2 regions of the Enterobacter sp. 6722112 genome follow, and region 2 is predicted to be linked to the other one. Evidence: predicted binding sites of a transcription regulator. Region 2 holds the regulator's gene; the other holds the start of a gene.
What was found. The regulator LexA, encoded in region 2, represses DNA repair genes until DNA is damaged. The targets are predictions, from matches to a motif close to TNCTGTATGTACATACAGNA.
Positions count from the first base shown of each region.

Region 1: sulA (SOS-induced cell division inhibitor SulA) is a predicted target of LexA. The motif match lies at 2,793-2,812, and genes of this name have one in related genera.

Region 1 is NZ_JBZWGR010000007.1:1,413,314-1,417,526, forward strand. Features, by position in the region: gene AC4OVU_RS08145 (AAA family ATPase) at 1-149, opposite strand, end outside; gene matP (macrodomain Ter protein MatP) at 336-788, shown strand; gene ompA (porin OmpA) at 854-1,906, opposite strand; gene sulA (SOS-induced cell division inhibitor SulA) at 2,263-2,772, opposite strand; gene AC4OVU_RS08165 (TfoX/Sxy family DNA transformation protein) at 2,990-3,616, shown strand; gene yccS (YccS family putative transporter) at 3,573-4,213, opposite strand, start outside.
Region 2 is NZ_JBZWGR010000007.1:42,750-46,962, reverse strand. Features, by position in the region: gene zur (zinc uptake transcriptional repressor Zur) at 1-295, shown strand, start outside; gene AC4OVU_RS01615 (CsbD family protein) at 343-552, opposite strand; gene dinF (MATE family efflux transporter DinF) at 672-2,009, opposite strand; gene lexA (transcriptional repressor LexA) at 2,073-2,681, opposite strand; gene AC4OVU_RS01600 (diacylglycerol kinase) at 2,790-3,158, opposite strand; gene plsB (glycerol-3-phosphate 1-O-acyltransferase PlsB) at 3,313-4,213, shown strand, end outside.

The sequences.
Region 1 (4,213 bases), 1.4 Mb from region 2:
GACATCTGCTCCAGCGCGTAATGCAAACGCGGTTGTGTATCGCTAAGTATGAATTCGTGTTCTTTTGTGAGGTCTGGCTGTGCAAACAGCTCCTGATAGCTCTCGGTATCCGGAACCAGGTCACGCCATGCAAGTTTCGTAATGGTCAAAGTTGATGTTTTTTAGTCAGAAGTAAAACCGTGGAGTATACCGTAAGCGGCGCACTCTGCCCAATCAGGATTCGGGATTTCGTCATGCGGATCGCCTGCGGCGTTTCACAGGATATGATTTCTTTTCAGCAGATTGCCAAAAAACTGATATTCTGAACAGAGTTACACGGTAACACTGAGATCGCAATGAAATATCAACAACTGGAAAACCTCGAAAGCGGCTGGAAATGGAAGTACCTGGTCAAAAAGCACCGTGAAGGGGAGCTGATCACCTGCTACATCGAAGCCAGCGCGGCACAAGAAGCTGTGGATATGTTGCTGACCCTCGAAAACGAACCGGTACAGGTCAACGGCTGGATTGAGAAACACATTAATCCGGCCTTGTTAAACCGGATGAAGCAAACTATCCGTGCTCGTCGTAAACGGCATTTCAATGCCGAGCATCAGCACACCCGTAAGAAATCCATCGACCTGGAGTTCATGGTCTGGCAGCGTCTGGCCGGGCTTGCGCAGCGGCGCGGGAAAACCCTGTCGGAAACGGTGGTGCAGCTGATTGAAGATGCCGAGCACAAAGAGAAGTATGCCAGCCAGATGTCGACGCTGAAGAACGATCTACAGGCACTGTTAGGTAAAAAATAAGCTTTTTACTTTTCTTCAGATAATAAAAAACCCCGCATCGCGGGGTTTTTTTATAAGACGATAACTTATGCCGCAGGCTGAGTTACAACGTCTTTGATACCTTTAACTTCGATCTCTACGCGACGATCTGGTGCCAGGCAGTCGATCAGTGCAGCGCGTGGTTTCACGTTGTCACAGGTAGAACCGGTAACTGGGTTAGATTCGCCCATACCACGTGGGGAGATCTTGTTAGCTGGGATACCTTTAGATACCAGGTAATCAACTACAGACTGAGCACGTTTCTCAGACAGACCCTGGTTGTAAGCGTCAGAACCGATACGGTCGGTGAAGCCCAGAACCACTACAGAACCGTCTTTAGGATCCAGGTTGCTCAGCTGGGTGTACAGCTGATCCAGTGCCTGCTGACCTTCTGGTTTCAGGGTAGCTTTGTTGAAGTTGAACAGAACGTCAGACTTCAGAGTGAAGTGCTTGGTCTGTACTTCTGGAGCTGGAGCCGGAGCTGGAGCTACGACTGGCGCATCTTCCTGCTGACCGAAACGGTAAGAAACACCAACGCTCAGCATGCCGTTGTCTGGACGAACGCCAACGGTAGCACCGTCACCGATGTTGTTAACCCACTGGTATTCCAGACGGGTAGCGATGTCACGGGTCATTGCCCACTCAACACCACCAGCGAATACTGGGGAAACACCAGTGTCGTGGTCGTCACCAGCGATGCTGTTGCTGGAGTCTGCACGCCATACCATGCCGCCCAGACGGGTGTACACGTCCAGATCGTCAGTTACTGGGTAACCCAGTTTAGCGGTCAGCTGTACGCCTTGAGCTTTGAAAGCGCCATTTACGTTGTCGCCTTTGTAAGGCATACGACCTAACCAGTCGTAACCCATTTCAAAGCCAACATACGGGTTAACCTGATAGCCACCGAACGCACCTGCACCCAGCTGGCTCTCGTGAGTAGGGCCATCGTTGTTCAGGCTGCTGTTGTACCAACCGGTGTCATGGAACTGAGACCAGCCCAGTTTACCACCTGCATACCAGGTATTATCTTTCGGAGCGGCCTGCGCTACGGTAGCGAAGCCAGCCAGTGCCACTGCAATCGCGATAGCTGTCTTTTTCATTTTTTGCGCCTCGTTATCATCCAAAATTTGCCATGAATATCTCCATCGGAGGAATCACGGTTAAATCCTTCACCGGGGGGCGTGGTCAAATATAAACCTACCGATATCTTCGGCTTAGGCCGAGCACCCCTGGCGATGTAAAGTCTACAACGTAGCTGAAAACTTACAAGTGTGAAGTCCGTCAGGCATATGAAAAAAAAAGTTCCGTATACCTAATATTTAACAATTTTTGAACGAATTTTGTGCAGTAAAATTAACGAGAACCGCGTCAGACAAGCCTTGCCGCAGTTTTGGCGCGTTGAACTTTTTTTGCATACTGCGGTCGAAAAAAATTCCAGGAAAACTCTTAAAATGACTCAATGGTACACATTTGAGTGAATTTTTAGCCCGGGATGTTGTCCTCTGCGATAGGAATCTCCACGAACCGGCCGCATGATGAAACCCATCGCGTTACCTTCTTCAGCCGCTTCAGTCAGACGCAAATGTTCCTCTTGCGACAGATCCTCCGGCAACCACCCAATCACGACGCTATAGTTCCCGGTACGTAATGCCCGGACCATCGACTCGACCGTATCGCAAGGGGAGAGTTGATTAATCTGCATCACCTTCGCTAACGGCAGGCCAGCCGACTGAACCCATTCACGACTTAATTTTTGCTGTGGCGTCAGCCAGAGCTGCCAGCGAGACTGTTGCCCGAGCTGCTGCAAAAGCGGCAGGAGTAAGAGTTGTGTTAACAGCGGCTGGTCTTCACGGTAAACCACTTCACTGATAAGCCCTGTCGATACACGCCCGATAGAATTCTGCGCAGCATTGCCTGCGGCAGAAGTGGAAGGTGTTAAGTGATTTGCATAGCCTGAAGTGTACATATTCATTCCAGCCCTGTAGTTACTGTATGGATATACAGTAACCCCTGTGTGCATAAAGATCAACCTCATTTTCGGAAAGCGACTCGCAAATTTCATCCATTCCTGGTGAACCTGAAAAAATCATCTTGCCCAACGGCAATAAGTTGCCTATTTTCCTGCTAACGGATCCGTTAGTAAGAAATATCGTGTTTACTGTATGATTTTTAATGGAATTATCATGAAAAAGATATCTTATGATCGGATTTATCAATCTCAAGAATACCTCTCTCCGCTGGGCGAAATTCATCATCGCGCCCTGTTTGGCGGTTATACCCTGGCCGTGGATGAAGCGGTGTTCGCGATGGTGTCTGACGGCGAGCTGTACCTTCGCGCCTGTGAGCAAAGTGCAAAATACTGTGTAAAAAACGCCTCCTCTTTTCTGACCCTGATGAAACGAGGACGGCCAGTGCTGCTTAATTACTACCGTGTGGATGAAGGTCTGTGGCAAAACAGGGAAAAGCTGCTTCAGCTCTCCTCGTTTGCGCTCGATGCCGCCAGGAAAGAGCGCTACCAGCGCCATCAGCGTAATCGGCTTAAGGATCTGCCGAACCTGACCTTTCAGATTGAGGTCCTGCTTATGGAGGCGGGCATTACCAATGAAGAGACGCTACGACAGTTGGGGGCGAAGACGAGCTGGCTGAAAATGCGCTCTAAGAATAAAGCGCTGAGTATCCGGGTATTGTTCGCGCTTGAAGGCGCCATCGAAGGGTTACATGAAGCGGCACTCCCGGCGGATATTCGCCGGGAGCTTATGGAGTGGTTTAATGCGCTGCCTGAGTCGCAGGGCCATCATTCCGCCAGGTAGCGATCTTCTGTCGCAGCCGACAAATTTCCGGCAGCAAAGCGATAAGCAGGCCAATTTGCTGTAGGACCAGCGGAGCTTTGTTGTCGGTGCCAGGATCAAGGTGTGCGATACGTTGCACCAGTTCATCCAGTGCCTGGTGAACCCGTGGCTCATCCGCAGGTTGATGATGAAGCGCATCATCAACGTAGCAAACGGCGTCGTCCAGCAGCGCCAGGATGCCCGGATTTGTCAGTTTCTCACGGTGGGCGCCAAGGGTAGAGATATAGCTGGTGAACGTGTGGTTCAGACACAGCAGGCGGAAGGCTGTCTCCCGGATTTCTGCCGTGGCGCGCGGCTCAGTTGACATATTCGAGACAACGGAAGCCAGCTCTGCGTCCGTGTTATGCGCATCGCGACGGGCAATCCGATAGGCCAGACGGTTATCGCGACCCTGATGGTATTGCTCAAGAATAGCATCCAGATAGCGGCAGTTGGCGTTCATTGCTCTGTCGGACACGCGCGGTAAGTTACGAAAACGCCAGTCCGGCCAGATAAAGCTCACCGCCGCCCAGGCAATGGCGCAGCCGATTAGCGTGTCGATAACGCGAGGAAGGGCCA
Region 2 (4,213 bases):
GTTTGTGCATAAAGTGGAATCAACAAACAGCTATGTGCTGTGCCATCTTTTTGACCAGCCAACTCACACGTCCGCCATGTTTATCTGCGATCGCTGTGGTGTGGTGAAGGAAGAGTGTGCGGAAGGTGTGGAAGATATTATGCATACGCTGGCAGCCAGAATGGGCTTTGCGCTGCGCCATAACGTGATTGAAGCCCACGGCTTATGTTCTGCCTGCGTGGAGGTGGAGTCATGCCGCCATCAGGATGCCTGTCAGCACGATCACTCTATCCTGGTGAAGAAAAAGCCGCGTTAAAGCCAAAGAAAAAGGCGGCTCAGGGCCGCCCTTGGGGATAGTGCCGGTTACCAGCGGTAGTCGTTACGGGTTTCCCAGTCTTTGACTTCGTTTTCCGCCTGATCTTTTTCGTAACCGTAGCGCTCCTGGATTTTACCTACCAGCTGATCGCGCTTACCTTCAATGACGGTCATATCGTCATCTGTCAGCTTACCCCACTGTTCTTTCGCTTTACCTTTGAATTGCTTCCAGTTGCCGCCGATTTCGTCTTTATTCATAATCGTGTCCTCGTGTTAAGCGTCTATGAGTATCGTCCGCTTCGTTCTTTTCTGCTGGACGTGATTATTATTGTAGTTAAGGATTCGGCAGTTGTTTTTATATTCGGAATCTTTAACCGTTACGATATATCGTGCGGGGCTGGAAACCAGGTATTGTTTCGCCAGTGACGATGCCAGATAACGGCCAGCGAAAGGCCACGCAGTGAGAGAAACACCGCCAGCGCCAGCCACAGACCATGATTGCCGAGATACGGCAGGGTTAGCAGCGTCAGGCCGAACCCCGCCGCCGCGACGGCCATGCTGTTGCGCATCTCCGCCCCTCGCGTCGCACCAATAAACATGCCGTCCAGCAAATAGCACCACACGCCCACCACCGGTAATACTACCTGCCAGAGGATGTAGCGATCGGCCAGCTCACGTAGCGCGGGCAACGAGGTGAGTAGCGCGACAATATGCCCACCAAAACAGGCGTACACCAGAGCAAAGACCAGCGCTACCAGGCCCGCCTGACGACAGGCAGCACGCCAGACTTCACGTAACTGGCCGCTTTCACGCGCGCCATAGGCCTGCCCTGAATGCGCCTCCACGGCGTAAGCAAAACCATCCAGCGCGTAAGCGGTAAAGGTCAGTAATGTCATGAGCACTGCGTTGACGGCAACGATCTCAGGCCCAAGACGCGCACCAAAAACGGTTAATGCACCAAAGCAGAGTTGCAGCAGAAGCGAACGGAGCATGATGTCGCGATTAAGCGCCAGCAGCTTTCGAATGTTGCCGCGCCAGGCCGATTTCAGCAGATCCAGGGTGATACCGCGCATCGCCAGCACGCGCCAGACCATCCCCAAACCGATCAGCAGCGTACCGTACTCGGCAATCGCCGTGGCCAGCGCCGCGCCCCGGACGTTCATGTGCAGCCCCATCACCAGCCAGAGATCGAGCACAATGTTAAGCAGGTTGCCCACCACCAGCAGGATCACCGGCGCGCGGGCGTACTGCACGCCCAGCAGCCAGCCCAGCAGGACCAGGTTTGCCAGTGAAGCGGGCGCGCTGAGCCAGCGAATTTCGAGGAACCGCCGGGCCTGTTCCAGTACGGCATCGCTGCCGCCTACAATATGGAGCGCAAGATCAATCAGCGGCGTACGCAACAGAACGATTAACGCGCCGGCACCGAATGCCAGAATGAGCGGCTGAACCAGCGCACGCGCCAGACGCAGGGGATCTTTTGCACCATACGCCTGGGCCGTCAGGCCTGTCGTACTCATGCGCAGAAAAAGCAGCAGCATAAAGAGGAAGCTGGTCGCCGTTGCGCCGATCGCGACGCCGCCAAGATAAATCGGCGAATCGAGATGCCCGATAACCGCCGTATCCACCAGCCCCAGCAGAGGAACGGTAATATTGGAAAAAATCATCGGTAGCGCAAGACGCCACAACGCCTTATCGGCAGAAGTTAGCAATGCCATGGAAATTACCGGAATCAGAAAACAGGCCAGGCTGTAGAGGAACTACAGCCTGTCAGGAAGAGATTACAGCCATTCACCGTTGCGGATAACGCCGACCGCCAGCCCTTCAATAGAGAAGCTCTGCTCGCGGAGATCCACCACAATCGGGGAGAATTCATTGTTTTCAGGCAGAAGCTGCACGGTATTGCCTTGTTTTTTCAGGCGCTTAACCGTCACTTCATCATCAATGCGCGCCACCACGACTTGCCCGTTACGCACATCCTGCGTTTTGTGTACCGCCAGCAGATCGCCATCCAGAATACCGATATCTTTCATGGACATTCCGCTAACGCGCAGCAGGAAATCGGCGCTCGGCTTGAACATGCCTGGGTCAACCTGATAGTGCCCTTCGATGTGCTGCTGCGCCAGCAGAGGTTCACCTGCGGCAACGCGGCCCACCAGTGGAATACCGCTCTCTTCTTCCACAAGCAGACGAATGCCGCGTGAGGCGCCGGAAACAATCTCAATCACGCCCTTACGCGCCAGCGCTTTAAGGTGCTCTTCGGCAGCATTAGGAGAACGGAAGCCCAGACGCTGCGCAATTTCTGCACGCGTGGGTGGCATACCCGTCTGGCCGATATGATCCCGAATGAGATCAAACACCTCTTGCTGCCTGGTCGTTAACGCTTTCATACCGCCCCCTGGGTGTATATACAGTTATGCTGTGAGTATATACAGTCAAAGGCGATTTTGGAACCAAAAACTGCACAAAAAACCAGGGACTTAATTATTCCTCGAGGCTCATCGGAAATGCGACCAAAGCAGCGTGACCCAGGTGATCGCCGCAGTGATAATCGCCAGCAGTACGGCAGCGGAACCCATGTCTTTCGCCCGGCCAGACAGTTCATGGAATTCCGACCCGATTCGGTCAACAACGGCCTCAATAGCGCTATTCAGAATTTCCACTATCATCACCAGAAGGACAGATCCGATGAGCAGTACGCGGGTGATAGCATCAACATCAAGGAAGCAGGCGATGACAACGGCAACGATTGCGGCAACCGCTTCCTGGCGGAAAGCGGCTTCATTAACCCATGCCGCGCGGAAACCTTTCCATGAATAACCGGCAGCTTTAATGATTCGAGTTAACCCAGTGGTATTATTGGCCATTAAAAGAACCTTTTATGATAAATAGCGTCTGTAACTAAAGCCGCAGCGCGTTTTGCTGCAACCTGAAGTATGACGGGTAACAACAGAAATTTTGCGCGCTTTCTGTTATCCTTGCGCCGCAATTGCATTATTAACCAGAGGCTTTACATCGTTTATGTCCGGCTGGCCACGAATTTACTACAAATTACTTAATTTACCATTAAGCGTCCTGGTAAAAAGTAAGTCTATCCCAGCAGAACCTGCGCTGGAATTAGGGCTCGATACGTCGCGCCCTATTATGTACGTTTTGCCTTATAACTCGAAGGCAGACCTGCTGACGCTTCGCGCTCAATGTCTGGCGCACGATTTACCTGACCCGCTTGAACCGCTGGAAGTCGACGGTACGCTGCTGCCGCGCTACGTGTTCATCCATGGCGGGCCGCGCGTGTTCACCTATTACACGCCGAAAGAAGAGTCCATTAAGCTGTTCCATGATTACCTCGATCTGCACCGCAGCAACCCCGATCTGGATGTGCAGATGGTGCCGGTGTCGGTGATGTTTGGCCGTCGTCCGGGGCGCGAAAAAGGGGAAGAGAACCCGCCGCTGCGTATGCTCAACGGCATTCAGAAGTTCTTCGCCGTCTCCTGGCTGGGACGCGACAGCTTTGTCCGCTTCTCACCTTCCGTTTCACTGCGCCGCATGGCGGATGAACACGGCACTGACAAAATCATTGCGCAAAAGCTGGCGCGCGTTGCGCGTATGCACTTTGCACGTCAGCGTCTGGCGGCCGTTGGACCACGTCTCCCGGCACGTCAGGATCTGTTCAACAAGCTGCTGGCTTCCAAAGCGATTGCCCGTGCCGTAGAAGACGAAGCGCGCAGCAAGAAAATTTCGCACGAGAAAGCGCAGCAGAACGCGATAGCGCTGATGGAAGAGATCGCCGCGAATTTCTCCTACGAGATGATTCGCCTCTCTGACCGTATCCTTGGCTTCACGTGGAACCGCCTCTATCAGGGGATTAACGTCCACAACGCCGAGCGCGTACGTCAGTTAGCGCACGACGGCCACGAGATTG